DNA from 2 places in the Priestia sp. J2 genome. Region 2 is predicted to be linked to the other one. Evidence: a T-box and tRNA genes for the amino acid it is inferred to sense, from the RefSeq annotation. Region 2 holds a T-box; the other holds one or more tRNA genes.
The links. A T-box is a leader RNA that pairs with one kind of tRNA and senses whether it is charged. The one in region 2 lies ahead of LJY09_RS23145 (valine--tRNA ligase), so its partner is inferred to be a tRNA-Val.
Positions count from the first base shown of each region.

Region 1: it has a tRNA-Val gene. The T-box ahead of LJY09_RS23145 (valine--tRNA ligase) is inferred to sense a tRNA for this amino acid. The anticodon was not compared.

Region 1 covers NZ_CP086208.1:732,593-748,660, reverse strand. The annotation lists gene celB (PTS cellobiose transporter subunit IIC) at 1-988, opposite strand, end outside; gene LJY09_RS03940 (PTS sugar transporter subunit IIB) at 1,002-1,307, opposite strand; gene LJY09_RS03935 (BglG family transcription antiterminator) at 1,468-3,417, opposite strand; gene LJY09_RS03930 (TetR/AcrR family transcriptional regulator) at 3,677-4,255, opposite strand; gene LJY09_RS03925 (MBL fold metallo-hydrolase) at 4,260-4,982, opposite strand; gene LJY09_RS03920 (YflT domain-containing protein) at 5,267-5,605, opposite strand; gene LJY09_RS03915 (amino acid permease) at 6,052-7,443, shown strand; gene LJY09_RS03910 (hypothetical protein) at 7,513-7,650, opposite strand; gene LJY09_RS03905 (copper homeostasis protein CutC) at 7,780-8,409, opposite strand; gene LJY09_RS03900 (DEAD/DEAH box helicase) at 8,474-9,919, opposite strand; tRNA gene LJY09_RS03895 (tRNA-Val) at 10,088-10,159, opposite strand; gene LJY09_RS03890 (arylamine N-acetyltransferase family protein) at 10,494-11,249, shown strand; gene LJY09_RS03885 (Lrp/AsnC family transcriptional regulator) at 11,277-11,726, opposite strand; gene LJY09_RS03880 (YitT family protein) at 11,899-12,519, shown strand; gene LJY09_RS03875 (DUF1349 domain-containing protein) at 12,558-13,169, opposite strand; gene LJY09_RS03870 (GntT/GntP/DsdX family permease) at 13,324-14,652, opposite strand; gene LJY09_RS03865 (NCS1 family nucleobase:cation symporter-1) at 14,922-16,068, opposite strand, start outside.
Region 2 covers NZ_CP086208.1:4,451,511-4,467,578, reverse strand. The annotation lists gene hemL (glutamate-1-semialdehyde 2,1-aminomutase) at 1-220, shown strand, start outside; gene spoVID (stage VI sporulation protein D) at 368-1,507, shown strand; gene ysxE (spore coat protein YsxE) at 1,585-2,634, shown strand; gene LJY09_RS23150 (hypothetical protein) at 2,646-2,843, opposite strand; T-box leader at 3,074-3,318, shown strand; gene LJY09_RS23145 (valine--tRNA ligase) at 3,401-6,043, shown strand; gene LJY09_RS23140 (bifunctional folylpolyglutamate synthase/dihydrofolate synthase) at 6,140-7,438, shown strand; gene LJY09_RS23135 (DUF420 domain-containing protein) at 7,595-8,152, shown strand; gene LJY09_RS23130 (hypothetical protein) at 8,339-8,533, shown strand; gene LJY09_RS23125 (prepilin peptidase) at 8,530-9,285, shown strand; gene LJY09_RS23120 (SPOR domain-containing protein) at 9,404-10,486, shown strand; gene LJY09_RS23115 (Maf family protein) at 10,598-11,167, shown strand; gene radC (RadC family protein) at 11,183-11,869, shown strand; gene LJY09_RS23105 (rod shape-determining protein) at 12,099-13,124, shown strand; gene mreC (rod shape-determining protein MreC) at 13,144-14,025, shown strand; gene mreD (rod shape-determining protein MreD) at 14,025-14,543, shown strand; gene minC (septum site-determining protein MinC) at 14,660-15,343, shown strand; gene minD (septum site-determining protein MinD) at 15,346-16,068, shown strand, end outside.

The DNA of each region.
Region 1 (16,068 bases), 1.3 Mb from region 2:
GCCCTATTCCTAATTTACCAAGCTGCTTCATTTGTTGACTGCGCGCTTTTAAAATCATGGCAACGACTAGAGCTAGTGTCGCTCCGCTGCCTCCGATATTAATCCAAATGTCAAAGAACTGCTGTGTGAAAATATTGGGTAATGCTTCATGGTTAGCAAATGCAATTCTGTTTTCATCCATAGCTCCATACCAAATTGGAGCCATAATTCCACCGACAATATTCGCTCCATGAAGTCCACAAGACCACATGAGCATAATAACAAGCTCGGCAACTAGCGTACCGCCTAAACTGCCGCCTAACACACCTAAAGGCTTTCCAAGCAATTCTCCAACGATATTATGCAGACTTCCAAAATGCGTTTGTTCTACTAACAAACGTAAAATCCAAATAAATGCTATTACCGTGAAGCCAGGAATAAGAGCGGCAAACGATTTTCCAACAGCGGGTGGAACTCCATCAGGCATCTTGATGACAATATCTTTTTGAATAAACCATCTGTAAATTTCCGTAGAGAGAATCGCGACAATCATTGCTACGAAAAGTCCTTTACTTCCCATTAAAGCGGTTGGAATTCCGCCGTCTACTAAAATAGCTTCTTTAGCGCCGCTTGGGAGAAACGACACTTTATACGGAGTAGCAAGTAAAAAGGCAGCAAGTGAAATAGCACCTGCGGACAAAGCGTCTACTCCATATTTTTCAGCTAATCGATAGGCTATTCCGAAACAAGCAAGCAGCGCCATAATATCGAATGTAGCTCCAACTGGATACGCCATTTTTGTGGCCCATTCTTTTCCGAAAATCCCTGCCATAAAGTCGTTGTAACCTGGTATCGGTAAATTCGATAGTATTAAAAATACGGAACCGATAATAATGAGCGGCATTGTTAGAACAATACCGTCTCGAAGTGCTTGTAAATGGCGTTGACCTGCCATTTTCCCGGCGATAGGCATTACTTTGCTTTCAAGCATACTATTAAATTTGCTCATGTAGTCCACACTCCTATTTTGAAACTAGTTGAGCTGCAAATTTTAACACTTGTTCTCCATTACACGTTCCGTAGTGAACAGGATTTATAACGTCAACTGGCACTCCTTTTTCTTCACCTAGCTTCTTAAGCTGCGGCAGCAAGTAGCGCACTTGAGGTCCTAATAACAGTACATCTGCTTGATCAATATGGTTGCGAACAGAGTCACCAGGAACTGCCCAAATTTTATACTCCGTGCTTTGGTCCTGAGCACTTTTTTCCATTTTTGTTACTAGTAAACTTGTAGACATTCCAGCTGCACAACATAATAGAATATTCATCTGTCATTCCCCCGTTTTTTTTATTTTGCTATCTGTTTTGTTGATAGTTTTATCTTAAAATAAAAGCGCTTACATTTATACACAACCTTTTTCCGTTAGTAACGGAAAAATTATGTTTGAACATTCAGATAAAAGAAGAAGCCCCTCTCTTGGACTTCTTTTATCTAATATTTTTCATAAATACCTCTATAAACTCCTCATAATCCTTGCACTTTACTAAGCGCTGCACGACCTGCTTGTCATCCACAACGCGAACCAACAAACTGTACATCTTCTGCAAATCGCCTTGATTATTCGCTTTTACACTTAAAAGACAAATAAATTGCACAAGATTTCCTTCCCACATAATCGGTTTTTTTAACGTGCAAATGGCCCAAAACGTCGTATCGGTTTGAGGAACCATAGGATGCGGAATCGCAACGAGATTGCCAAAACTTGTTGGGGATGCAGCTTCTCTTTCAAAAACAGATTCTATAAATTGAAAAGGAACTAGTCCTAGATGAGTTAATTTCTCTCCTAAAAAATGAAGCACTTCTTCTCTTGTTTGAAATTCTTGCTGTAAATATACTAATTCTTTTTTCGTGTATTCTAACGAAGACTGCGGTTTATTCTTCATTAAACATTCAATTTTTTTAAAATCATTGTTTCCTAGAATTGTACTTACTTGTACTACAGGAACAGGAAGATCCTCTGGAATTGGAATGGTACTAACAATAAAATCTAAAGAGTGCAGCGACATTTGGTGAAGCTTATAATACTGAGTTGTTCCTAAAATAGTAAGATTTAATCCAAACGTAGCCTGCAGCTTATATGATAATAGCTTGGCACTCCCTACTCCCGATGCGCATACAATCAAACAGCGCTTAGGCTGATTGATAATTTTCCGACGTTCAATGGCCCCTCCAATATGTAAAGCTAAATAGCCAATTTCCGTTTCATGCATGTCAATTTCAAGGCGATTTTTTAAAACCTTCCCAGCAATAATTCCAGCTTCAAAAGCAAGAGGGTAATGACTCTTAATTCCTTCAAGCATCGGGTTTCGCAGATTCATTCCATATTTATAGCGGTTGATTGCCGGTTTCAAATGTAAACTCATGCCAAGAATCAGCTCTGAATCTTCACTAATTCCTAAATGAAGTTCTTTTTCAATTGCTTCTAATATAGCCGCTGTTAATTCATAAATATCTGCGGCAATAAACTGCTTTACTTCTTTGTCTTCATGATTGCTATTGTTGAGCATTTTTGTACCTAACAAATGAATGGCGATATACGCTGTTTCTGATTTCGGAAAACGAATCTTGAAGGCCTTTTCAATTTCCCTCACAATTTCAGCTGCTACTTCATATTCTTTATGCTCCATAATTTCAAGCAAGTCTTCTGAATACAAAGAGATAAAATTTTCTTCTTGTATTCGCTTACAAGCTATTGCTAAATGAATGATTAAATTATTTAATCCAATATCTGAAACCATAATATTGTATCGTTTTATTTGATTTAAAATGTGGGCTTTAATCGTTAAGATTGATTCTTGGGGCAGGATGGATATTTCATTGTATACCATATCTACTTCTTTATCTTTTCGGTTAAATATGTACTCAGACATACAGAATCTCATTTTCATTTCGTCCCCTTTAGCTTTCAAGCCATAGTTAGGACGTTTTTCTAAAAGAATATCATACTTACACAGCTGTTTTTTAACATCTCTTAAATCGTTTTGAACCGTTGATTTACTAATATACAACTCGTCTGCTAAATCTTCGAGCTTCAAATATTCGTCTGCTAGCAGCAGTCTTTTAATTAAATAATGCACGCGGTCATCAGGAACGGTTGGAATAGAAGTTGAATCAAATAATTGATTAGCCGAAAGTTCTTTTAATAGCTGATGAAATTGTTTTTCATCTAAAACGCTAAGTTCATATCCCGTCCCTCGAGCTGATTTAATTTTGGCCCCGTACTGAGACAACATGTCATCTAACTGTTTTATATCCGTTCGAATAGTTCGAGAAGATACCTGATTTACTGTTGCTAAATATTCGCTCGTAACGGTTGATAATGTAGACTGTACGGACATTAGTTCTCTTAATATGACGATCATTCTTGAATTAAGCATGTTTGTTTCTCTCCATTCTCAGAAGATTTCCTCTTTATAAAATAAATTAAAAGAGCTGGTTATTTTAAACAAAAGCAAAAAATACCTAAACAGCAACAAACAGAAACTACCTTTTCTGTCCTTGCAGCTTAGGTTTTGCCTGCTTCATCAGTAACAACCCTAAAACAATAGGAATAAATGTCTTTATTTGTAATCTATCATTCTTTCTGTTTTTTTTCAATTTCCACTAAAGCGTTAGGCTTAGTGGCATTAATGAAATTTATGGGGTCTGTTCATACCGGTGTAGCCCCAATACAAACGTACGAATTAAAAAATCTAGTGTCTCATCAGTACTCAACGGCATTCCAAATCCCCCTTTTTGCTCCAAAGAAGAAAATCCATGTAAAATGCTGCGGAGACTTCTAACAGCATGAAGGGCTTCACTTTCCGGAAGATGATACGGTTTTAACACCTCCAGCACTAAAAATACGATGTTATCAGATGCTTTTTGTACTTCTTTATCCTGTATCGTTGGTGCCACCGTTGCCGTTGCTTCGTATATTCCGGGAGACTTTCTTACAAATGAAACGTACGCTTTACTTAGCTGATAAACAGCGTCTTCTGCAGAAGCATGTTCAACAGCACTTTTTAGAAGATAGTGTAGCTGCTGCAGTCCGCTTAAAGCCAGTTCTTTGCGCAGCTCTTCTAACCCTTTTATATGATTATACAAAGACGGAGGGCGAACATCTAATTCTTTGGCTAATGAAGCAATTGTAACAGCATAAAACCCTTCACGATTGGCCAAATTTTCACCTGTTTGAATAACCTTTTTGAAATCTAGTCCTTGTCGTGGCGACATCCCTTCATCTCCTCTTTTCTATTTTTACTTTTGCTTGTTGTATTGCTTTTTCCATCATTTTTAGCGGTTGAGAAAGCATTCTTCCGTGTCCAACAGCAAGAAGTGACGGGTTTAATTCATATAGCTTTTCTGCACTTTTAAGCGCTAGCTCTTTGCTCCACGTTCCAAAGGCAGGAAACGGAAACAGCGGTTTTAACTGACCTGATACGGCAACTCCTCCCCGCACTTGGAAAGAATCTCCCGCAATTAATGCGTTTGTTCTCTGGTCTAAAAAAGACATAGACCCAGGTGTATGTCCAGGTGTAAAAATAGGAGCAAGTGAGCCTATATAAGACTCTTCTTCGATGAAATGATCAATTTTAGTTGAAATCTTTCCTAGTTTTGGTATTCCTCCACGGATTGGGTTTTGAGGTTCTTCAGAATTGAGTGTAAAGTCTCCTGAAAATAATCGATAATCTCTTTGCGACATATAAACAGAAGCATTCGGCAAACTTTTCTTCACATTATCAATTGCTCCGATGTGATCTTCATGAGTATGAGTAAAAACAATTCGAGTAATCGGTTTTCCAATTTGATCTGCAGCTTTCAAAATACCTGACGCGCTGTAAGGAAGAGCCGCATCAATTAACGTAAGACTGTCTTTCTCTTCGACTAAATAACAATTCACTGGAAAAAATCGAGGCAAAAACGTCAATTGATACAACATTTTCTCACGAACTATTCTCATTTCCTCATCCCCTATTATCAAAATAAAAACTAATGGTATTAGTTTTTATTTTAACTAATACCATTAGTTTTATCAATCATATATTGGGAAAAACAAAAAAGAGTGTGAGACATAACGAAATAGAGTGAATTTAAAGACGAACAAATGGAATAAAGGAGCTCGTATAGATCACTTGTTACACCGTCCCCATAAAAAAATCCGAACGCGGCTGATTCTTGATAGAGAATCAACCGCGTTCGGATCTTACTTTAACTAAACTACTTTTGCCCTAGCCTCTATTAAAATTAAACGTCTTTTCTTTCTCCCGTAGCAGCCACTACAATCGCACTGCCTTTCTTTAACTCTTCTTCATATTTTTTAGTTTCGTCTTTTGATAAGCCTAGCGAAGCCATTTTTGTTCGAAGCTCATCTTCTCTTGTTAAAAATAAACTCGCTGCTGAATGTAAAGGACCTTCTTCAGACAGTCGAATAATATTTGTGTCCGTTACTTCAGTTAAATTTTTAGAATTTTCCTTGTCATAGGTAAACACGTATACTTCATTTTTCTCAAAACCTTTATCTGCAAATTGATTAACTGCTTCGTTAATATTCGCTCCGTTTTCTACTACTTCAACATGTTTCATTATTTATAACCTCCTGTTTCTATCGCACATCTTTCTTTTATACTTAGTAAAAGAATGTACTTCTTACTACTATATATACCCGTTTTCAGAAAGGAAAACCCGCATTTAGCGCTTTAAAGAGAGTTTGAAACTTATTCCATATTATCTTTTAATTAAATATATACCTCTTTTTATTAACGGATCTAAAACGATCCTTCAGCTTATTTTCAGCTAACATTCATAAGAACTTCATCTGCATTGCTTACCATAATAAAGAAAAAAGGCGCTAATCAGGTACTTTCTACGCATAATGAATGTCTGTGTCAGAGTAAGCCGGATATGAATGTAACCATTCATATCCGGTTTTTTATATGAAAGAACTTCTAACAACATCCTGTCCTTGCACCCTATAACATACTATAATTCTCCGTATTAACTAAAAATTCAGGTTATATAGGAGGTTACAAATGAACAGCCATCCACAGCCACAGTTAAAAAAAGAGTTAAAGATCCGGCATATCACCATGATTTCTCTTGGAGGAATTATTGGCGCTGGATTGTTTATTGGAAGCGGATCACTCATTAACACCGCTGGACCCGGCTCTATTTTTTCGTACGCATTTGCTGGTTTACTCGTTATTTTAGTCATGCGAATGCTTGGAGAAATGTCTACTGCAAATCCTTCCAGCGGTTCGTTTTCCACTTATGCAAAAGAGGCATTAGGCCCTTGGGCCGGCTACACAATTGGCTGGCTCTACTGGTTTTTCTGGGTTATCGTTATTGCTGTTGAAGCCATTGCAGGTGCAAATATTATTCAATACTGGTTCCCGTCTTTACCGTCTTGGGGAGTTAGTCTGACTCTTACTTTTTTATTAACGATGACCAATCTGTACTCTGTTAAATCTTTCGGAGAATTTGAATATTGGTTTTCTCTCATTAAAGTTGTCAGTATCGTTCTTTTTTTACTTTTAGGTATTGCTATTATTTGTGGATTCATTCCAGGAATTGATTCTCCCGGCACTTCCAATCTTTTGCATAAAGGCGGCTTTTTACCGAATGGAATTAGCTCTGTATTTTTAGGAATCGCCCTTGTCATGTTCTCCTTTATGGGAACAGAAATTGTTGCAACCGCGGCAGGTGAATCTTCTCAACCTGAAAAAGCCATTACCATTGCGACCAATACCGTTATTTATCGTATTTTATTTTTCTATTTAGGATCTATTTTTATTTTAGTAACCGTTCTTCCGTGGAATTCATCAAGCCTAATGAAAAGCCCATTTGTCTCTATTCTTGAATTAGTAAACATACCGGCCGCCGCTCAAATTATGAACTTTATTATTTTAACAGCTGTCCTTTCTTGTCTGAATTCTGGTTTGTATACAAGCTCTCGTATGCTGTTTTCCATGTCTCAAAATGGTAATGCGCCAAAAAGCTTTTCAAAATTAAATAAAAAAGGCGTACCGGTTAGCGCGATATTAGCATGTACAGTTATTTCGTACATCAGCGTCATCTTTAACTATATTTCGCCAGATAAAATCTTTTTGTTCTTAGTGAATGCATCAGGCGGCGTAGCCCTTCTTGTGTACCTCGTTATTGCATTTTCACAAATTAAAATGAGAAAAAAATATGAAAAAGAAAACCCTGAAGCATTAAAAATTAAAATGTGGTTGTTTCCTTACTTAACTTACGCTACAATCCTTGCCATCACTAGTATCTTTATTGCCATGGCATTTATTGATTCATTGCGTTCGCAGTTCTTTTTAACTCTTTTAATTGCTTTACTCGTCGTAGGTTCGTTTTTCTTTCAGCGTACCAAAATGACGAGCGGCTTAGCAGCAAAAGAAAACACATCAAAATAAAAGAGGTTGAGACATAACGAAATGAATCCAACCTAAAGATGAACAAGTGAGATAGATGAGCTGGACTGCTTATGACACCGCAGTTGATTTCCGTACAAGGCTTCGCTTTCCGCGGGCGGGCGCTGAGCCTCCTCGTCGCTTGTGCTCCTGCGGGGTCTCATCTATTCCGCTGTTCCCGCAGGAGTCTTCGCCTTGCCCTCCAATCACCTGCTAGAAGGAACGAAACACATAAAACTATATTTACCATCACAAAAAAACGAACCACCAATCAAACATGTTGATTAGTGGTTCGTTTTTCACTTTGACTAACATACTTTTGTCCCAGCCTCTTTTTATTTAACCCGATAAATCTCCTACAATTTTTGTTCCGTGTAATTCAGTCGCCTGTGTGTCTTTTATAACCCGATCTGCGTTGCCTTCATGAATTCCTCCGCCGGGCAAAATAATAAGACGGTCATTGGCGTATGTGATCAGTTCTCGGATCACCTGCAAGTTTTGCAAAGCAGACCCTTTCCCACCTTTGGTCAAAATGCGGTCTGCTCCCATTTCACTAAGTATATCAATGGCTTTGTATTTATCATTAATCTCATCAAATGCCATATGAAACGTAACGCTTAAAGGACGAGCTTCTGCTATTAATTCTTTAGTGCGTCCGTGATCGATTTCATTTTTTTCTGTTAATATGCCGAATACTACTCCGTTTACTCCAAGGTCTTTACATGCTTTAACGTCTTTTTTCATAATTTGAAATTCTGCTTCCGAATATACAAAGTTCCCGCTTCTTGGGCGAATAATCACGTTGATATCTGTATCAAGATGTTCACTTGCATGTTGAATGGTGCCGTAACTTGGCGTAGTGCCTCCTTGACTGAGATTGTCACACAATTCAATGCGGTCTGCTCCTAGCTTTTCCGCTTTTTTTGCCTGCTCATACCCTTCTACACACGCTTCTTTTATGTACTTCATACTCTCAACTCCTTTATTGGCTGTATAAATAAAGCCCATCTTTAAAAAGATGGACTTCCCTTTATTATTTAATCGCTTTATGAACTTTTAATTTCTTTCCTTTAATTGTTTTGTTTTTCATTGCTTGCAACACTTTGAGACCTTTTCCATTCAGAATCTCTACATACGAGACATTTTCTTGAATCGTAATAATTCCAATATCGTCTGCGGTTACTCCGTCTAATTTTGCGATTGTTCCTACAAAATCGACCGCTCGAATTTTCTTTTTCTTTCCTCCGTTAAAATACAGCTTCATAATGTCTTTATTTAATGACTCGCTTTTATCTTTTTTAACTTCTGGACGCTCATTAATTTTTTCATTAAAAGCGAATGCTGCCTGCTGTACTTCTTCTTTAGAAGGAGGAGTAGATACTGGAATCGAAAAACCAATATATTCTTCAATTTCCGATAGCATTCTCTCTTCATAAGGCGTTACAAATGTGATAGCCTTCCCTTTTTTACCGGCACGTCCCGTTCTTCCCGTACGGTGAACGTAGCTTTCTTTTTCCAACGGAAGGTCATAGTTAATAACGTGCGTGATATTATCAATATCAATTCCTCTCGCAGCTACATCTGTTGCTACTAAATAGCGGAATTTCCCTTTTTTGAAATCATTCATAACCTCAAAACGGTCTTCTTGCACCATTGCCCCATGAATTTTATCACAAGGATATCCAAGATCATCTAAATCATCTAACAGCGTATTTACCTGCTCTTGCGTGCGGCAAAAAATGATGCAGCTGTCCGGATTTTCTACTGTAGTTACGTCTTTCAGCAGTTCAAATTTACGTTCATTTTGTACTGTTATAACAGAATGGTCAATCGTGCTTGTTGTTAATCCGTTCGCTTTGATTTCAACATCAACCGGCTTCTTCATATATTTGCGAGACAGTTCTTCAATATCTTCCGGAAGCGTAGCCGAGAAAAGCATCGTTACACGCTCACTAGGAAGATGTTGAATAATCGCTTCCACTTGGTCAATAAAACCCATATTTAGCATTTCATCTGCTTCATCAATAACCAAATAACGAATTTTCTCTAATGCCAGCGTTTCTTTTTCTATATGATCAAGCACTCGTCCAGGCGTACCTACAACAATATGTGTTTTTTGCTTTAATTCTACTTTTTGCTTTGCAAACGGTGATTTTCCGTAAACAGCTGCTGCTTTAATTCGCTTAAAACGGCCGATATTTGTAATATCTTCTTTTACCTGCGCAGCCAGCTCTCGTGTAGGTGTTAACACTAAGGCTTGGGGCTTATTTTCTTCCCAGTTAACTAATTCACACAGTGGAATGCCGAAGGAAGCCGTTTTTCCACTTCCTGTTTGAGACTTCACGACCACATCTCTTTCTTCTAGCGCAATGGGAAGCACCTTACTTTGTACTTCCGTAGGATGATTGTATTGCAGGCTAGAAAGCGCCTTAGCTACCTTGTCACTAAGACCATATTGACTAAAACTTCTTTGATTCATTTTGTACCCTCATTTATTTTAAATTAGTGATTATCTTTATCATGACCTGATGCACTATGTTTCATTATACTTTAATTCTTCTATGCGCGCTCAAGATTTAATATAGCATTGGTTTGTTAAGCCAAAGAGAAAAGCCGCTCTCTTATTAATAAGAAAACGGCTTTGGTATGAGCGATGAGGGATTCGAACCCCCGACCCCATCCCTGTCAAGGATGTATTCTCCCACTGAACTAATCGCTCGTGATATGTATTGACTATATTATAGAAAGAGTTATCCAATTTTGTCAACTATTTTTCCACAGTCCCCAAGTTGGAAGAACCGTCTTTACTTTTGATAAACTAAAAACATGCCATAAAGGAGCATGACGGGATGAAAGCACACGCTGAATTTTATTTTGATTTTGTCTGTCCACTATGTTTTCTAGCCACTAATCCTTTAAGAGAAGTCAGTAAAGAACAAAAAGCTGAGATTGAAAGAATTTGCTTCCAAAGAAACCATTAAAAAAACGCTGTTACATGAATATTCTGCTAAGCTTAAAGACAAAGAGAAATGATTCACTAAGAGGTGTATTTGATGAATATTAATTATTATTTTAGTCGGTTTTTAGCTAAGAAACCGGATAGTCCAACGTATGAAAACTTAGCTGCTTTACAGAACAAGCATATGCTTCATGTTCCGTTTGAGAACTTAGACGTTTTGTCTCAAACTCCTATTATCATTGATTTAGAACGGATCTTTCAAAAAGTAATTGTAAATTTGCGCGGAGGATTTTGCTACGAATTAAACGGTTTATTTGGCTGGCTGTTAAAAGAAAGCGGTTATGAAGTCTCGTACGTTTCAGCTACCGTCAAAAAACCCGATGGCACGTGGACCATTGAAGGAAGTCACGCTACAAACCTTGTGACAGTTAAAAATCAGTCTTATATCGTAGACGTTGGATTTGGAGATTCTGTTCGCAAGCCAATGCCTTTAAATGGCGAAGTAGTAAGAGATGTAAGCGGCTCTTATCGTATGACAAACGTTGCTGAGCATATGTATGATTTGCAGCGATGGGAAGATGATGTATGGAAAACGCTGTACCGTGTGTCTACGCTTCCTAAGAAACTGACAGACTTTACTCCCATGTGTGAGTTCAATCAAACGTCAGCTGATTCTCCGTTTGTACACAAACGCCTTGTTACGATCGCAACACCTACAGGGCGAATTACCCTCTCTGGTGAAACACTAACTGTAACAGACAGCGGAAAAAAGACGAAAAGAAACGTTTCAGAAGAAGAAGTTCCTGATATTTTGCAAAATCATTTTTATATTATTAAAGGGTTTTATTAATATGTCCTTACACAAAAAACCGGCCTCTTATGGGGTCGGTTTTTGTATAGGAGTAATCATCCTGTTTTCTACAGGCGACTTTAAAATAATTGAGGTATTCACATTTCCATAAGGAATCAGTTCATCCACGAGCATTCTAAGTCCATCCATTCCAGACACGGCTGCTTTGATAAAATAAGAAACCGGTCCCGTTACGCGATGACATTCAAGCACATCTTCATTTTGCTCAATAAAGTCTTCAAATTCCTCTGGTTTTCTTTTTAATTCGCTTACTTGAATAAACAGCTGTGTATCTCTCCCTAAAGCTTTCGGAGACACCGTAGCGCTGAAACGCTGTATCACTCCTCGTTCCTGAAGGCGCTGCAGCCTTTCTGATACGCTTGGACGGCTAAGAGCCAGCTTTTTTGATAAATCACTAATCGTCATACGCCCGTCTCTTTGCAAAATAGACAATAATTGTACATCGATTTGATCCATACAAACCTTTCCTTTCAAAATGAATATAATAAATAAAATCTTTATTCAAGTTGATAACAGAACAAGTATTATTTCCTTCATTTATACATGTGTTTTCTTTATTTAATATCCTATCATTAAAGTAGATAATTGAAAATGAAAATTCCGAAAAAACAAACAAAGGGGTTTATTTATGAAAAAAGTTTTATGGATTATTCTTGGATGTACGATTGCAAGTATTGGTGTTCTTATCTTGCGGCACTCTCACGTAGTGACGGGGGGAACAGCTGGTCTGTCTCTTAGCTTATCATATGCCCTTCCTTTGTCGTTTGCGGTGATTTTTTTTCTCATTAATATTCCTTTTTATCTCTTTTCCTTCTTTCAAATGGGATGGAAATTTACCGTCACAACTATAGGATCAGTGTCTTTGCTATCACTTCTCACTTCACTCGATCACTTGCTTCCTGCTTTTACACTTCCCAGCCTGATGGGTGCTGTTACGGGCGGACTAATTGCCGGTCTTGGCTTATCCATTTTATTTATGAACGGAGCTTCTCTTGGGGGTGCTAATATTCTAGCGTTATTCGCGCAGCGAAAATTCGGTTGGGATCCTGGAAAAGTGAATTTTTCATTTGATTTCCTCGTCGTGCTGTCGAGCATGTATTCAATTGGATTTTCAAAAGGAATTTTCTCTTTTATGTCCATTGCGATTACAGGGTTTGTCATCAGCTATTTCAAACAAAAAATTGCTTTACACAATCAATCGACACCCACTGCTGCCACACAGCCTTTAGATAATGTGCTCTCTAAATAAAAACCACGATTTAACTGTGACTAAATCGTGGTTTTCGTTTAAAGCTTTTCTACTTTTATAAAATCAAATTGGGCCTCATATCCTTCTCCTTGAGGACTACAAGCGTAAATCCCAACTTGAACAGGTTCTTTGGATGAGTGCAATAAGTGAGCGAGTCGGAGCTGAGTCCAGGAATCTCCATCACTTGAATAACAAACGGTGTAATCATCATTTTTGCGCTGAATTTTAAAATAAAGCGCTGATTTGTTTTGAGTAAAATTTTGACTGGACCAATCTGAGAAGCCCTGGTTGGTTACGACTGCTCCTAATTGGTTAGGGCCATCGGGATTGTATTCAACTGATGTTTTGATCCACGTATCTTTTGATACACGAATCATGAGACCTGCTTGATCGTAGCGATTAACTGGATATGTATGCACCTTTGTCATGATTTCAAAGTCGCCTTCTACTTCACGGTAAAGAAAGTGTCCATTGTCCGCTTCAAAGCCATAATGAGTACGCTGCCAAAAATCTGTTTTAGCGTCTGTTTTAATCACTAATCGATTCGTTTCCGTATCAATTTGAAATTGAGCTGGTGGACAATACCAAGAAACGTCTGAATCTAATTTTCCTTCTGAAAAGTTTGTGAAAAATACTAGTTGATTACTCACTCTCTGTCATTCCCTTCTTAGAAGCTATTGTTCTTCTATTTCCATTTTGCCATAATTTAACGAATAAATAAAATATTTTGATTATTTTTCTAGTAAATTCTTTTCTTTCATAAAAAAATAAGACTCTTTTACATAGAGTAAAAGAGTCTTATTTTTAGATTATTGCATTTAGAATAAGTGCTCCTGCAAAAGCAATAAAGGATAGAAGCGTTTCCAGAACAGTCCATGTTTTGAACGTTTCTTTTACTGTTAATCCTAAATACTCCTTCACCATCCAGAATCCAGCATCATTAACGTGAGAGAACATTAGTGAACCCGCGCCCGTAACGATAACCAGAAGTTCTAAATTAACACCAGACATGTGCTCAATGATCGGTGAAACAATACCCGCCGCTGTTGTTAATGCAACTGTTGCTGAACCTGTAGCGATACGAATTAATCCAGCAATTAAAAATGCAAGTACAAGTGGTGATAGAGATAGATGTTCAGACATTTGACCAATCGTTGTACCTACTCCACTATCGATTAATACTTGTTTGAAGCCACCGCCTGCACCAATAATCAAGACAATAGATCCTACAGGAAGCAAACATTCTTCCGTTAGTTTTTTAATCACATCTTTTGTCATACCTTGACGTTTTCCAAGCAGGTAAAACGCTGCAAAACAAGAAATTAAAAGTGCAATTAATGGACTTCCTATTAATTCTACAAACTTCACTAAGCCGCTTGGCAAACCGTTAATAATAGGCACTATTGCTGCTAAAACCATTAATAAAACAGGAAGTAAAATAACAAAGAATGAAACGCCTGTACCAGGAAGATCTTTAGATGTTGTCGTGATACGAATTAAATCCGGCTCTCCTTCTGGAATTACTCGTTTGTTAACCCATTTTGCAAAAACTGGTCCAGCGATAACTGCTGCTGGAATTGAAATGATTAACGCGTATAAAAGCACTTTCCCCGTATTTGCTCCGTAAATACTAATAGCTGCCATCGCTCCCGGATGAGGAGGAACCAGACCATGAACAATTGATAATCCTGCAATAACTGGCAGAGCAATCAATAATATATTTTGTTTTGTTGTTTTATGAATCGAAATAACTAAAGGCAGTAAGATTAAAATTCCTACTTCGAAGAAAACAGGAATACCAATAATGAAACCTGCTACTAGCATTGCCCAAGGCAATCTTTTCACACCGAATATTCTTACAAAATAATCCGCTACCTGCATGCCAGCGCCTGAATCAGCCATCAGCTTACCTAAAATTGTTCCCAGTGCTAAAATTCCTACTAAGTGTCCTAAAACACCGCCCACTCCCGTTTCGTAAGCGGCAACAATTTTATCCATTGATAACCCAGAAGCAATTGCTAAAAACAAACTCGCAACCGTTAAACTGATAAACGCATGCCATTTAAAAACTGAAACACCTACAATAACAATAACAATTGCGACAACCGTAATAGCTAATAAGTATGCATCCATCTTGCTTTCCACCTTCCCTTTAAGTAAACGCTTTCTTTATGTAGCAAAAAAGCTCTAAACCTGTTAATTTTTTAAAAAATACGTTTTAATTATCGAAATCGTTTACATTAATTAAATCAGAAAACGATTTCATCTTTTTATTACTTAAATTATATGAAAAAAAAATTCTTAAATCAATAAAAAAACTCAAAAAAATTTTATCAATTTTCTTCCATAGAGTTTCAACGCACAAAAAAATCCAATCATGTTAATGATTGGATTTATCTTATTTATTTAGTGATGGTGGGATCAGCGGTTTGACTGTCGATAATTGGTTTTTCGCTTGTTTTTAACGTTATTTCTTCATATTCTCCCGGCGCTAATACACTTTTATCTCCTCTCATGAGATACGTATAGGCGATGATAGAAATGAATAGACCAAATGTCCAGGCATTATCCCATAAAAAGCGCAGTCCAGGAATCAGTAAGCCTAAAACAGGTATGGCCACGCCAATTACTAATGCATAAATACCGTTTTTATTAAAACCAGTTGAATAACTATAGCGACCGTTTACCTCGTATAAATCCTTTAATGCCATCTGTCTCCTTCTTACAAGCCAGTAGTCAGCAATGGCGATCCCGTCTATAGGACCAAGCAGCGCTCCGTATGTTCCAAGCCATCCAAAGATATAATTCCCGAAATTAGACATGATGTACCATGGCTGAAGCAAAATAGCAAAGATACCGGTTACTAGCGCTCCCATCGCAAACGTGATTTTCTTTGGATTCAGATTCTCAATTGCACGGGCCGGCGCCACAATATTTGCTCCCACATTAATCGTTAAAGAAGAAAGCACGATAACGATTGTTCCTAAGAAAATGATAAACGGAGGGAATTTAGCTACTAACGCCACTGGATCCCAAATAGCTTCTCCGAATATAACGATGGTTGCCGAGGTAACAGCAATTCCAATAAATGAAAAAATACTCATTGTCAATGGCAAAGAGAAGGTTTGCGCAACCATTTGGGATTTCTGGCTTCTAGCATATCGACAAAAATCCGGAATGTTCAAAGCGAGCGTCGCCCAAAATGCAATGACTCCGGTTAAAGCAGGAAAAAATACAGCTAGAAATTCTCCGGTGGATGTAAATTTAGAAGGTGTAGATAAAATGGGCCCCCACCCTCCTGAGTTTGTATAAGCCCATATAAAAAGAATAATAGCTGAAATACCAATAACCGGAGCAGCAATCGCTCCTAACACTTTAATTGCTTGCGGTCCTTTATACGCCACTCCTACATTTAAAAGCCAAAAGAGAGCAAATACAATGGCTGTATGACCAGCTAAACCATTCCAAGATGAAAATGAAGCGCTTAGCAGTGTATCAATTGCTTCCGTTCCAATCCATGTATTAATTCCAAACCATCCAGCAGCCACA
Region 2 (16,068 bases):
CGGTTTCTTCTTCACAAACGAACAGGTCATAAATTACGAAACAGCGAAAACATCGAATTTAGATTATTTTGCAGCTTACTATCGTGAAATGGCTAATGAAGGCGTGTTTTTACCTCCTTCTCAATTCGAAGGAATGTTTTTATCAACTTCTCATACAGATGCAGACATTGAACATACAATTGCAGCAGCTGAAAAAGCTTTTTCAAAGTTGCGTGGATAAACAGCTAAATAGAAATAACTTTTATAAAGAAGCTTACGGAGGATTCCGTAAGCTTTTTTAGTTTTCAAGACATATTTTAATTTATTTGTTCATACATCTTTAATGACCGCGCTATTACCTGGCGGGTGTTGGAAGGGGGAGAACAATTTGTCGCAGGATAATTTATCATGTCTGCGTTTTTCCGTAGAAGAATCAGTATGGTTTCAAAAAGGACAGGAAGTCTCACAACTTTTGTCTATCTCCTTAGAGCCTCAAGTATCTATTCAAGAATATGACCAATATGTGTCTATTCGAGGAGCATTACAATTAACAGGTGAATACGAAACGTACGAGGGAGAGCACTCGTTACGCGAATATACAAATGAGAATCAAGTGCAATCTATCTCTGTCCGTGAAGACGGAACGGCTGAATTATCACATCAATTTCCTGTTGATATTACCATTCCTAAAAATCGTATTCAAAGTATTGAAGATGTATATGTATCTATTGATTTATTTGATTATGAATTACCAGGCACAAATCAGCTGCAGCTAATGGCTGACTTGTCCATCACAGGATTGTACGGGGAACAGCATGAAGAACAAGAACGAGAAGAAGAGGAAGAGTTTGCGGAAGAACAGCACATCGTCTCCTATGAAGAAGCAGACGATGCTGAAGAGGTATATACTGAAAACTTTGCTCAAGAAGAAGAGAAACAAGAGGAGCAAGAGTTTGACGTAAGCTATCGTGAAGCTCCCGCACTTTTAGAGGCAGAGGCTATTGAAGAAGATCATTCAGAAAAGCCTCCTAGTTATTTTTCATCTGTATTTAAAAAAGAATCTCGTGCTGAGCCGGTCGTGGAATATGAAGAGGAAGCATATGAACCATTTGAAGTCGAAGTGAAAAAAGAGGCACCAATCGAGGAAGAAAGAGAAGACAACGTGATTGAGCTCTTTCAGCTTCGTCAAGAGCAAGAAAGCTTCGAAGAATCGCAAGCTAGTGAATTAAATACGTATGCTGACGTTCAACAAGAGGCTGAGCAAGAAAAGGAAAAGATTATTGTTGAATTTCGGAAAGAAGAAAATGAAAGCGGCCGAAATGAAAACGCCCTTTATTTAACAAAGCTCTTTTCGCGGGAAGAAGAAGCTTTTTCAACGTGGAAGCTTTGTATTGTTCAAGACGGAGATTCGCTTGATACGATAGCAAACCGCTATAATACGAATGTACAAAACATTTTACGAGTGAATAATTTAGGAGATGAATATGAGCTGGAAGAAGGAAGCATCTTAAATATTCCCGTTCGTTAAAGTCGGAAAGAAAACAGTTTTGACGCATATAATGTCTTAACTGTTTTCTTTATTTTTTACGAGGAAGGAGAATATAGATGCAGCGGACAGTAGCAGACTACAAAGTATTGTTAAAAGAATATGACTTAGATGTTGACTTTATCGAAGACTACGGAAAAGTAAAAAAAGTCTATACAAAAACTGGCGTATTTGCGCTTAAAGAAATGGCGAATCATCAAGAGCGAAATCAGAACTTCATTCAAAAGTTGCAGAACGTGTATCAAAAAGGGTGGATGGGCTTTGTCCCTATTTATCAAACGAAGCGTTCTCAGCCCATTGTTTCAGATGAAAGCGGCTCGTATTACTTAATGCCGTGGCTCCCAAATAACCCAACCGAAGAGCGTGATATTCGATATCATAAATTATTTCAAGAGCTTGCTAAGCTTCACGGTGCTTCGGCGCAGGAAGTAGAAGTAAAAAAAGAAGATATAGAAAATCATTATACATCGATGAAAGAAACGTGGGAAAAACGTCAGGAAGAGCTGAAGCAGTACGTAGTAGAATGCGAGAAGAAAGTGTATATGTCCCCGTTTGAATTGCATTACTGTACATTTTATTATGAAATGACAAGAGCGCTTGAGTTTGGTTTTGGAAAGCTCGATCAGTGGAACGATGAAATGGAAGAAAAGGAAAAGATCCGGCTGGTTACGTCTCATGGAAAGCTATCGGCTAAACATTTTATCTATGACGAACGGGGAAATGGTTTTTTTATTAACTTTGAACATGCAAAAGATGCTTCACCGATTTATGATTTGGTCTCATTTTATTTCCGTACTCTTCGCACGTACCCAGTAACTACCTATGACAGCTATGAGTGGTTTAGTACGTATGAAAAACATTTTGCTCTCAGAGAAGAGGAAAGACTGCTTTTGCACAGTTATTTAGCGTTTCCAGAACCCTTGTATCAGTGTATCGTTCAATATAGGCAGCATAAAGAAAGTAAAACGGAGCTTGAACATATGCAGTCATTTATTCGAGCATACTGGCTGACGAAAAACATTGAACAGCTCAATATTAAAATATTTGAAGTAGATCAGCAAAAAAAAATGGCAGCGGAAGCAGCTGCACAAGCCCAAGCGAACGAATAGCGCTTGGGTTTTTAAATCCAGTCCGAATATAAAGCAACCGCTAGTATGGCAAGCAGTGCCAACAACAGTACATCAAAGGTTGTGGGGAAAAATAGTGTACGTATACCTTGAAAAATTGTTAAAGGAACAATAAACTGTCCACAAGCCGCTCCTGCTGTTTTGAGCCACCGCTGCAGCTGATACGAATTTACATTTATTCGTTTCTTCATTTGTACATGCCCCTTTCAATCCACGTGCCCAGGTTAAAGTAAGTATATGAAAAAAGAAAGAAATGGTGCCATTTTTTTGAGCGGACTTTTCATTTTATTTCCAAAATTAGCGAGTGAATGAAAAAATAAAGAGCAGAACAAAAAAATTATGAATATAATCATAAAAAAATGGAGAAGATTATTGACGATTCAACATTTTTTCATATAGTATAATTAAGAGAAATTCATACATAAATACAGTGAATAGGAAGAGTACGGGATGTTCGTCTTTCAGAGAGAGAAATCAGCTGCTGTGAGATTTCTTAAGAATGTGCACTCGGAATGTCGCCTATGAGTAGCTTTTTTGAACAGCTGCATAGCTCAGTAGAAAAAGCCGGTTAATCAACCGTTATGAAATGAAGTGTATAGGCTTATCAAACGGGATACGTCTATAAAAAAAGGTGGTACCGCGAAATCAACTCCTTTCGTCCTTTTATTAGGAAAGGAGTTTTTTTATGTTTATAAAAGCTTTACACAGTTTCTAAAGACTGAAACTTTATATTATGGAGGTATACATTATGTCTGAAAAAGAAGTGACTCTTCCAACGAAGTATGATCCAAAAGCCGTTGAAGAAAATCGTTATCAGTATTGGTTAGACGGGAAGTTTTTTGAAGCAACAAATGACCCTGAAAAAGAGCCATATACAATTGTAATTCCACCCCCAAACGTAACGGGCAAGCTGCATTTAGGCCACGCTTGGGATACAACGTTACAAGACATCTTAACGCGTATGAAGCGCATGCAAGGCTATGACGTTTTATGGCTTCCCGGCATGGACCATGCGGGGATTGCAACGCAGGCAAAAGTAGAAGAAAAGCTTCGCAGCGAAGGGAAAAGCCGCTACGATCTAGGCCGCGAAAATTTTGTAGCCGAAACGTGGAAATGGAAAGAAGAATATGCAAGCTTTATTCGCCAGCAGTGGTCGAAGCTAGGACTTGGCTTAGACTATTCACGCGAGCGCTTCACGCTTGATGAAGGCCTTTCTAAAGCAGTGCGCGAAGTATTCGTAACGCTTTACAAAAAAGGGTTAATCTATCGCGGAGAATATATTATTAACTGGGATCCAGCTACAAAAACAGCTCTTTCAGACATCGAGGTTATTTACAAAGATGTACAAGGTGCGTTTTATCATATGCGCTATCCGTTGGCAGATGGTTCTGGACATATTGAAATCGCAACAACTCGTCCTGAAACAATGCTAGGAGATACGGCTGTAGCTGTTCACCCTGAAGATGATCGCTATAAGCACTTAATCGGCAAAAAGGTTGTCCTTCCGATTGTAGGTCGTGAAATTCCAATCGTAGGCGATGATTATGTAGATATGGAATTCGGTTCTGGTGCAGTAAAAATTACGCCTGCTCATGACCCGAACGATTTTGAAATTGGAAACCGTCATAATTTAGAGCGTATTTTAGTGATGAATCAAGACGGTACGATGAATGACAAAGCAGGTAAATATGAAGGAATGGATCGTTTTGCTTGCCGTAAGCAAATTGTTAAAGACCTTCAAGAAGACGGCGTATTGTTCGACATTGAAGACCACATGCATTCAGTAGGTCACAGTGAACGAAGCGGTGCCGTTGTTGAACCTTATTTATCAACTCAGTGGTTTGTAAAAATGCAGCCGTTAGCAGATAAAGCAGTAGATCTTCAAAAACAAGAAGAAAAAGTAAACTTTGTGCCTGATCGTTTTGAAAAGACATACTTACACTGGATGGAAAATATTCGCGACTGGTGTATTTCGCGTCAGCTTTGGTGGGGACACCGCATTCCAGCTTGGTATCATAAAGAAACTGGAGAAGTATACGTAGATCATGAGGCTCCAGCAGATATCGAAAACTGGGAACAGGATTCAGATGTATTAGACACATGGTTCAGTTCAGCGCTATGGCCGTTCTCAACAATGGGCTGGCCGGATTTGGATGCAGCTGATTTCAAACGCTACTACCCAACAAATGTGCTTGTAACGGGCTACGACATTATTTTCTTCTGGGTATCTCGTATGATTTTCCAAGGTCTTGAATTTACGGGTAAACGTCCGTTTGACGATGTACTTATTCACGGTCTTGTACGAGATGCTGAAGGTCGTAAAATGAGTAAATCACTTGGTAACGGCGTAGATCCAATGGAAGTAATCGAGAAATACGGTGCAGATTCTCTTCGCTATTTCTTATCTACAGGAAGCTCACCGGGACAAGATTTACGCTTTAGCTTTGAAAAAGTCGAAGCGACATGGAACTTTGCAAATAAAATTTGGAATGCTTCTCGTTTCGCATTAATGAACATGGACGGCATCACATTTGAAGAGCTTGATTTATCAGGCGAAAAGTCAGTTGCGGATAAATGGATTTTAACGCGCTTAAATGAAACGATTGAGCACGTAACAAAATTAGCTGACAAATATGAATTTGGTGAAGTTGGACGCATTCTTTATAACTTTATTTGGGATGACTTCTGCGATTGGTACATTGAAATGGCTAAACTTCCTCTTTACGGAGAAGATGAAGCAGCTAAAAAGACCACTCGCTCAATTTTAGCTTATGTACTTGATAACACAATGCGACTTTTACATCCATTCATGCCGTTTATTACTGAAGAAATTTGGCAAAGCTTGCCGCATGAAGGTGAATCAATTACAGTAGCTAAATGGCCGGAAGTACGCGCTGAGCTTTCGGATAAAGAAGCTGCTAACGATATGCGTTTACTTGTAGATATTATCCGTGCTGTTCGTAACATTCGTGCTGAAGTGAACACGCCGATGAGCAAACAAGTAAAATTATTTATTAAAGCTAAAGATGAAAATATTCAAAGTCAGCTTGAAAAGAATCGTGCGTATGTAGAACGTTTCTGTAATCCAAGTGAGCTTGTAATTTCAACCGATGTTTCATTAGATGAAAAAGCGATGACTGCTGTTGTAACAGGCGCAGAATTAATTTTACCTCTTGAAGGTTTAATTAATATCGAAGAAGAAATCGCCCGTTTAGAAAAAGAATACGATAAGTTAAACAAAGAAGTAGAACGTGTACAAAAGAAATTAAACAACCAAGGCTTTATTGCAAAAGCGCCTGCTAAAGTAGTAGAAGAAGAGCGTGCAAAAGAGCAAGATTACGTTGAAAAACGTGAAGCTGTTCAGTCTCGTATTGCTGAATTACGCGGATAATCAATGGGTTAATAAACCAACAGAAAAAGCGTGGCTTGTATAGCGACGCTTTTTCTTTACATAATAATAGCGATGGAAAAGAAAGGTGAATAAAAGATGATAACGACATATGAAGAAGCGCTTGATTGGATTCATAACAGACTTCGCTTTGGAATCAAGCCGGGGTTAGAACGAATGGAATGGATGCTAGAGCAGCTTGATTTTCCGCAGCAAAATATAAATGCTATTCACGTTGCTGGGACGAATGGTAAAGGTTCTACTGTTTCGTATTTGCGAAATATGTTAGAAGAAGCAGGGTATAAAGTTGGAACGTTTACTTCCCCTTATATCGAAACATTTAATGAGCGGATTAGCGTGAATGGACAGCCTATTTCAAATGAAGCAATGACCGCTCTTGTTCAGGAAGTAAAGCCTGTAGTGGAGCGACTAGAACATACGGACTTAGGGTCAGCAACGGAATTTGAAGTGATTACAATCATGGCTTTTCTTTATTTCGGCTATCATGATTCAGTTGACTATGTTGTGTTTGAAACAGGTCTTGGGGGACGATATGATTCAACAAACGTTGTGAATCCTATGGTGAGTATTATTACAAACATTGGATTTGATCACATGGCGATACTAGGTGATACGGTAGAAGAAATTGCAGCAGAAAAAGCGGGGATTATTAAAAAAGAAGTCCCTATTATTACTGGTGCAGAGCAAGTAAAGGCGCTTGACGTCATTACAGAAGAGGCAAATTTGAAGCAGGCTTCGTTATTTGTGTTAGGAAAAGAATTTAAAATTGAAAACTATGAGCCCTTAGCAAATGGAGAAGGCTTTACGTTAAAAACGCCGTATGGTACATTTGAACACTTGCAATTAAATATGCTTGGCTATCATCAAGTTAAAAATGCAGCTTTGGCTGTGATGGCCGTTTGTTATTTAAAAGAAAAGAAAAAGCTTTCTATCTCCAATGAGCAAATGATAAAAGGGATTCAGCATACAAAGTGGAACGGCCGCTTTGAGATAGTAAATGAGCATCCTTTAACGATTATTGACGGGGCTCATAATGCAGAAGGCATTGATAGCTTGTTATCTACTTTACGCCTTCATTATGAAGATCGAAACATTCATTTAATCTTCAGCTGCTTAAATGATAAAAGCGCTGATCGAATGGTCCAAGAACTTGAAACAATCGCTGCAAGTATTACATTTACGTCGTTTGACTTTCCTCGTGCTCGCGCAGCTGGGGAGCTTTATGAGATGAGTACTCATCGTAATAAGCATATGGACGAGGAGTGGAAAAAAGCAATTGCTTACGTAAAGGAAAAGGCGACAGGTGAACAAGACATGGTCGTGATTACAGGGTCTCTGTATTTTATATCAGAAGTGCGGGCCTTTCTTCTCAAATGAGCAGAAGCAGCAAGTGAACTCTTGCTGCTTTTAACATAATGTAAGAAAGGGATACAAATAATAAGGAAGCACTAAGTTCAAAGTATTGTCACTTTCACCCCCTAGGTAAGTGATATATAATAAACATGTACATCACTAAATAAGGAGATTGTTAACATGAGTAAGAATAATGAAAAAATTGTACCGAAAAGTAATAAAAACTTTACCGGTATTATTCTTACCTTTTCAGTGATAGCGAATGTTATTATCTTACTGCTATTCTTTTCGAATATTGGCTATCAAGGAAAAGTAAGTTTTGATTTGACTATCTTTCCACGGTTAAATGCTATTTTGAATAGTTTTACGTTTATTTTTTTAGTTGCAGCGTTGATTTCAATCTTTAGAAAAAACATCAATGCTCATAGAGGGTTTATCTTAGCGGCATTCACTTCTACACTGCTCTTTTTAGTTTCATATTTAACGTTCCACTATATCTCAACCGAAACAGCTACATTTGGTGGAGAAGGAATTGTTCGTCCCATTTACTTCTTTATTTTGATTACACACAGTTTCTTAGCAGCGATTATCGTTCCGCTGGCACTGTTTGCACTTGTGTGGGGCTGGACAATGCAAGTTGAAAAACATAAAAAAATTGTGCGATGGACAATGCCAATCTGGCTTTATGTAAGCCTTACAGGTGTAATTGTCTACTTATTTATGGCTCCTTACTATTAAAAAACGTCTGCTTTTGCAGACGTTTTTTTTATGCTGTTTTTGTTTTTTAGTGGTATAATCCTTATTACCTATAAAAGGTGTGTTTTAAGGAAGGAGGCATACAGAATATGACTTTTATGGGTATTAAGATTCAGTTTATTAATGAAGGAGCTGTTTGATACTAATCAATAAAAGAGAGGTGTGGAAATGGATAAACTGTCAAAAGAGAATAAAGGACTTTCTCTCACGCAAGTGATCATACTGGTTATCGTAATAGGTCTTCTAGCAGCTTTTATTATTCCATTTATTGGCAGCTATTTAAAAGGAAAAGATACATTGCCCCATTCAAAAGAAAATCTACAGTTAGTATTCTATACCCCTGAAATGGAAGGAGTCGTATGAGTATAATTTACCTTTATCTATTCGTTTTAGGTATCACTCTAGGTTCATTTTATAACGTAGCAGGCCTTAGAATTCCTCAGGGAAAATCTATTTTATCTCCAAGATCTCATTGTCCACACTGTTTATACGTTCTTTCTCCACAACAGTTAATCCCCGTAGTCTCCTACATTAAAAATGCAGGAAAATGTAGTATGTGTCGCAAAAAAATCTCCTTCATCTACCCGTTCGTAGAATTTTCGACAGGAAGTTTATTTGTATATGCTTTTTTTAAATTGAATATGACGTTAGAACTGATTGTCATATTAACTTTTGTTTCTTTTTTAACAATTATCGTTGTCTCAGATATAGCCTATATGATTGTCCCAAATAAGGTGCTGCTTTTCTTTTTGCCTATCTTTCTTCTTGAGCGTCTTTTCATTCCATTAACTTCGTGGAGTGATTCTTTAATGGGAGGAGGAATCGCATTTTTTCTCCTCTTTCTAATCGCATTTCTCAGCAGAGGAGGCCTTGGAGAAGGAGATATTAAATTGTATGGTTTGATTGGTATTGTGCTTGGAGTAAAGCTTGTTTTGCTATCACTTTTTTTAGCTATATTAATAGGCGGAACCGTTAGTATAGGAGCATTATTAATGAAAAAGGCAAAGATAGGTGTACCAATTCCTTTCGTTCCTTTTATTTTTATAGGGACAATCGCTGCTTATTTTCATGGAAACGAATTGATAGATTGGTATGTTAGCAACTATTTTTATTGAGCTTCAAGTCTTCGACAAAGTTAAAATTTCTGTAACTAAATAGCGAAAACCTTTTGTAACAAGACGACAAATGTCTTGTTATTTTTTTTTTCTTCTATGATAGCATGGAAAAAAGTGTATGTTTTATGTCGGTTTACCTCAGCTTACAACCGGTACTAAGACTACGTTAACTAAAGGCGGTGGGGCAGTGGACAAGCAGGAACGAAAAATTTCAATTAAAATCAATGGTCAATCTAAGGATGAGAAGGAAGAACAAGCGCCGGAAAAAGACGAATTTACGTGGGTTCTTCCGGAACCGGCATCCAAAGATTCTCATGTGGAAGAAAATAAAGTGGTGTTTATTGAAGATGTAAGAAATGAAAAGAAGAAAAAGCCGCGATTACACCCTAAAAATGTTTCGATTAAAACAGTAAACGGCGGTGTGATCAAACGAACGGCTGTGATTGTATTACTAGCAGTCGGAATAGGCAGCGGCATCGGTATGGTTGGTGTGAAAATGATGACAGGAAGCGAACAGCCTGTAGGAAAAGCACAAACAAGTGAGCGAGCGAAAGAAGAAAAAGCTGCTCAAACAGCGTCTGCCACTGAAAGTGTTGGTAAAGCTGAAAAGAAAAGCGAACAGGAATCGAAGGATACGTCAGCTGCTGCTTCTACTTTAGACCCTTTTTCCTTTTACATTGTGCAAGCAGGTGCTTTTTCATCAAAAGCTGCTGCAAATAAAGCAATGGATAAATGGAAAGAAGAGAACGAAGCAGGCGAGATTTTTTCACCTAAAACCTATTCTCTTGTCGTTGGTGCTGCCACTGGAGAAGAAAAAGCAAAGGCACTTAGTAAAACGTATAAACAACAAGGTAAAGATGTATATGTAAAGTCTTATGAAATTAAGCCCACTAGCGAATTAGGGAAAAAAGATCAAACGGTTATAACAACAGCGCAGCCGTTTATGGCTAATCTCTTAGATCAATCTGTTAAAGCGATTGAGGGAGAGCGGGTAGCCGATATCAAATCTTTGAAAAAAGAGCTGACAAAAGTTCAGAAAGAAGCGTCAAATGAAGACATTAAAACCATGGTGAGCACCCTTCAAAAGGCTGCGGCTTCTCTATCTTCATATGAAGACAATAAAAGCAGTAAAGACGCTTGGCTTGCTCAGCGATACGTGTTAAAAGCTCTTCAGCAGTATGAAAGCCTTGTAACGTCTTAACAGGTGAGGTAGTGTAATGCTGCCTCACTTGTTTATTGTCATTTAGAGATGAAATTGCTAAAATAACGGTGTGTCCTTCTTTTTTAAAATCAAAATGCAAAGGTGAGATGTATGAAACAAACATTAATTTTAGCCTCAGGCTCTCCTCGTCGAAAAGAATTACTTCAGCAGCTTCACATTCCCTTTACCGTTCACGTTAGTACAATTGAAGAAATCGTCAATCCATCATACACTCCGTCCGAGGTAGTAATGGATTTAGCTAGGCAAAAAGCAGTGGACGTCGCTTCGCATTATAAAGAGGATATGGTCCTAGGCGCCGATACAGTTGTCGTATATGGCAATCGTATTTTAGGAAAGCCAAAAACGAAACAAGAAGCGATTGAAACACTTACGATGCTGTCAGGTCAAAAACATCAGGTGTTAACTGGAGTAGCGTTCGTATCAAATGCAAAAGTTCATACGTTTTATGAACAAACTGATGTAGAGTTTTGGCCGATTGAACAAGATGAAATCGTACAGTACGTAGAGTCAGGAGAGCCTATGGACAAGGCTGGTTCTTATGGAATTCAAGGGCTCGGTGCTGCGCTAGTTAAAAAAATTGAAGGAGACTATTTCTCCGTGGTGGGCTTGCCGCTCTCCCGAACAATACGTGAGCTAAAACAATACGGTTTCGTCTACTAAAAAGGAGTGACGAAATTGGATCAATCATTGCTAATTAAAGATTTTCCTCAAGATGAAAGACCTCGAGAGCGCCTTGTGGCAATGGGTGCTTCTAGTCTTTCTAACCACGAGCTTATTGCTATTTTGCTGCGCACCGGAACCAAAGATGAATCTGTTCTTCAGCTGTCCAATCGCATATTAACGCATTTTGAAGGTCTTCAACTTTTACAGCATGCATCGCTTGATGAAATGATGAATATTAAAGGTATCGGACCTGCAAAAGCGATTCAAATTATAGCGGCTATTGAAATAGGTAAGAGGATTGTACAGCGGAAATCTAGTGAGCGATATACCATTCATGGCCCTGAAGACGGAGCTAATTATGTGATGGAAGAAATGCGCGTGCTGTCCCAAGAGCATTTCGTCTGTTTATACCTCAACACGAAAAATCAAGTTCTCCACAAGCAAACCATTTTTATCGGAAGCCTCAATTCATCTATTGTCCATCCAAGAGAAGTATTTAAAGAAGCCTTTCGCCGTTCAGCTGCATCTCTTATTTGTATTCATAATCATCCCTCCGGCGACCCTACTCCCAGCAGAGAAGATATAGAGGTAACGAAGCGCTTAAAAGAGTGCGGATTTATCATAGGAATTGAATTGTTAGATCATTTAATTATCGGAGATCGAAAATATATTAGTTTAAAAGAAAAAGGATACATGTAAGGCTATGCTTTTTAAAATCCTTGGGTTATAATAGTAGTCATGATTTTAAATGACAAGTTCTTTACAATCATTCGTTATTAATAGACAAAGTATGACTTTTTATCATACAATATTTGGCGTTGACATCTATGAAAAAAGTATAGAAAATAAAAAATGTTACTTATGAAATGAAGAAATTGAATTATGGAATTTTTACCTTTGCATTTTGGTAAGAGAAAGGAAGAGACACATGTTTGGAATCGGTACTAGAGACCTTGGAATAGATTTGGGTACTGCAAATACGCTCGTTTATGTAAAAGGAAAAGGAATTGTTGTGCGTGAGCCGTCTGTTGTGGCTTTGCAAACTGATACAAAACAAATCGTTGCGGTAGGTAACGATGCAAAAAATATGATTGGTCGTACACCTGGGAACGTAGTAGCCCTTCGTCCAATGAAAGATGGAGTTATTGCAGATTACGAAACAACTGCGACGATGATGAAATATTACATCAATCAAGCTCAAAAAACAAAAAGTTTGTTTGCGGGTAAGCCGTATGTAATGGTTTGTGTACCTTCTGGCATTACAGCTGTTGAGAAGCGTGCCGTTATTGATGCGACTCGTCAGGCTGGCGCGCGTGATGCGTATACAATTGAAGAACCGTTTGCTGCAGCAATCGGCGCCAATCTACCGGTTTGGGAGCCAACGGGAAGTATGGTAGTAGATATTGGTGGAGGAACAACAGAAGTTGCGATTATTTCTTTAGGCGGAATCGTAACATGTCAGTCAATCCGTATCGCTGGGGACGAGATGGATGAAGCGATTATTCAATATATTCGCAAGAATTACAATTTAATGATCGGTGAGCGTACGTCAGAAGCATTAAAAGTAGAAGTCGGTTCTGCCGGAATTCCAGAAGGTATTGAAAACATGGAAATTCGCGGACGTGACTTACTAACAGGTCTACCGAAAACAATCGAAATTTCAGCAGAAGAAATTGCAGAAGCGCTAAAAGATACAGTGGCTTCTATTGTCGATTCAGTAAAAAGTACATTAGAAAAAACACCACCTGAACTTGCGGCAGATATTATGGATCGCGGTATTGTATTAACAGGCGGTGGCGCATTGCTACGTAATTTAGATAAAGTTATTAGTGAAGAAACAAATATGCCGGTTGTCATCGCAGAAGATCCGCTTGACTGTGTTGCAATTGGAACTGGTAAAGCGTTAGAACACATTGATTTATTTAAAAATCGTACAAGCGATTCATATCGCTAAATATTAAGAGGTGTAGATCGTGCCACAATTTTTCTTAAATAAACGTTTAGTTATTTTATTGGTCAGTATTATTGTATTAGTGGCATTGATTGGTTTTTCGTTAAATGGTCGTAAAAATGTAACGTGGCCTGAACAGTTTGTCAAAGATACGGTTGGTCTTGTTCAGGCTACCTTTAATGAACCCGCACAATTTGTAGCGGGTTTCTTTCAGAATGTAGGTGACTTAAAGCGTACATATGAAGAAAACGAGGTATTAAAAGCCCGTTTAGACGAACGCATGCAATTAGAAACGAAAGCCAACGCTTTGCAGCAAGAAAATAAAAAATTAAGAGCACAGCTCGACAAAAAAACGGATTTAAGTCAATACAATCCAATCGAAGCAACAGTTATTGCTCGTAATCCAGACCGTTGGCATGAGGTAATTGCCATTGATAAAGGGACGGTTCATAATGTACAGGAAAATATGGCTGTTATGACTCCTGAAGGGCTGATTGGTAAAGTGAAGCATGCATCTAAGTTCACATCTACTGTGCAGTTAATTAGTTCATCAGATCGTACAAACCGTGTATCTGCTAAAATTCAGGCTAAAAAAGAAGTGTTTGGTTTAATTGAAGGCTATGATGATAAAGAACAGGCGCTTGTTATGCGTCGTATTCCTTTTGATGCTGATATTAAAGAAAAGCAAAAAGTAGTAACGTCCGGTCTAGGACAAGAAGACGGCATTTTTCCTAGCAATCTTCCAATTGGCGTTATCACAAAAATTGAGCCTGATGAATATGGATTAACGAAAAAAGCTTATATCAAACCTGCTGCTGACTTGTATGACTTAGATAACGTAGTTGTAGCTAAAAGAAGTGCGCCCGCTGCTGAAGACGATTTAGGGGCGGAGGAGGCTAACTGATGAAGCGGTTTGTCCTTCCTATTCTCGTGCTTGTCGTTTTTATGTTTGAAAGTATCTTTGTTAATTTTGTCGCCATGGCATCACCATGGCGAGACTGGATTCTATCGCCTCACTTTGTTGTAGTGGTACTGGCTTTTATGGCAGTGTATTATCACCCAAAGCAAGCGATGCTATATGGGGTAATCCTTGGATTCATGTACGATATTGCCTTTACGGATGTCTTAGGAGTATACGCGCTTGGATTGCCGGCCGTATGCTATATCGTATCAAAACTAATGAAGATTTTTCAGCAAAATACGCTTATCGTAATCTGCATGTCGCTATTAGCTGTAGCCATTATTGAGTTTTATGTATATGGAATTAATAGCATTATTAATATATCCGATATGACCATTGGTCGCTTCTTGCAAGAGCGATTTTACGCAACCATCATTTTAAATGCCATATTTGCACTCATTTTTGCATTTCCGCTTCAAAGATGTTTTCAATATTTCGCTAAATTTATCGATGAACGCTGATCCGAAAATATATTACGCTTCTCGTTCGTGATGTGATAAAAATGCTGATTGAAGAAACGAAAAAAAGGAATTGAGTAAGTCTCTGTCGAAATTATATATTCGTTGAGGTGAGCGTCTTGAATAAACAAAAGCAACAAAATGTGACAATTAAAGGAACAAAAGATGGATTAACGTTGCATCTCAATGATACATGTTCATTTGCAGAGCTTTTGACGGAACTTAAGACGAAGCTTTTGACAAATAAGCATGGCGATGCCGATCAAATCGTCACAGTGTATGTCAAAATCGGAAATCGTTATTTAACTACAGAGCAGGAAACCGAATTGAAGGCGCTCATAGAAGAAAATCAGTATTTAGTAGTTAAACAAATTGATAGTAACGTTATTTTAAAGCAAGATGCAGTCCGAGTAAGAGAAGAAAGTGAATTAGTATCTGTTACAAAGGTAGTTCGTTCAGGACAGGTTCTCCATGTAGAAGGCGATTTGCTTCTAGTCGGAGACGTAAATCCCGGAGGAACCGTTGTAGCTGGAGGAAATTTATTTGTATTAGGTGCTTTAAAAGGGATTGCTCATGCAGGATATCGCGGCAATAAAAACGCCGTTATTGCTGCATCGTTAATGAAACCTTCACAGCTGCGCATTGCTGATATCATTACCCGATCAGAAGAAGAGCGCAGTGAGAAGGAAGAGAATATAATGGAATGTGCATACTTAGATGATAATGATCAAATGGTGATAGATCGCGTGCAAGCTTTACCGCATCTAAGACCGAATTTGACCAGGGTAGAAAGGAGAATTTGACAGTGGGAGAGGCTATTGTTGTTACGTCTGGTAAAGGTGGAGTTGGAAAAACAACGACATCAGCCAATTTAGGTACTGCTCTAGCATTAGCTGGAAAGCGCGTGTGTCTAGTAGACACTGATATCGGCTTACGCAACTTGGATGTTGTAATGGGGCTTGAAAATCGTATTATTTATGATCTTGTAGACGTGGTAGAAGGTCGATGCCAACCGCAAAAAGCCTTGATTAAGGACAAGCGTTTTGAATGTTTGTACTTACTTCCTGCTGCTCAAACGAGTGACAAAACAGCTGTTCAACCAGAACAAATGCGAGAGTTAGTTCTTCAGTTAAAGCAAGACTATGACTATGTGGTTATTGATTGCCCAGCTGGTATTGAACAAGGCTATAAGAATGCCGTAGCTGGCGCTGATAAGGCACTCGTTGTGACAACACCGGAAGTTTCAGCTGTTCGTGATGCTGACCGTATTATTGGATTATTGGAGCAAGAGGATATCGAATCTCCAAAACTGGTTATTAACCGAATCCGTAGTCATATGATGAAAAATGGAGACATGCTGGACGTGGAAGAAATTTCTCAGCTTCTGGCTGTTGATTTAATTGGAATCGTTGCTGACGATGAAAATGTTATTCGTGCTTCTAACAACGGTGAACCAATTGTCATGGATCCATCAAGCAAAGCATCAATTGCATATCGTAATATTGCAAGACGTATTCTAGGTGAAACG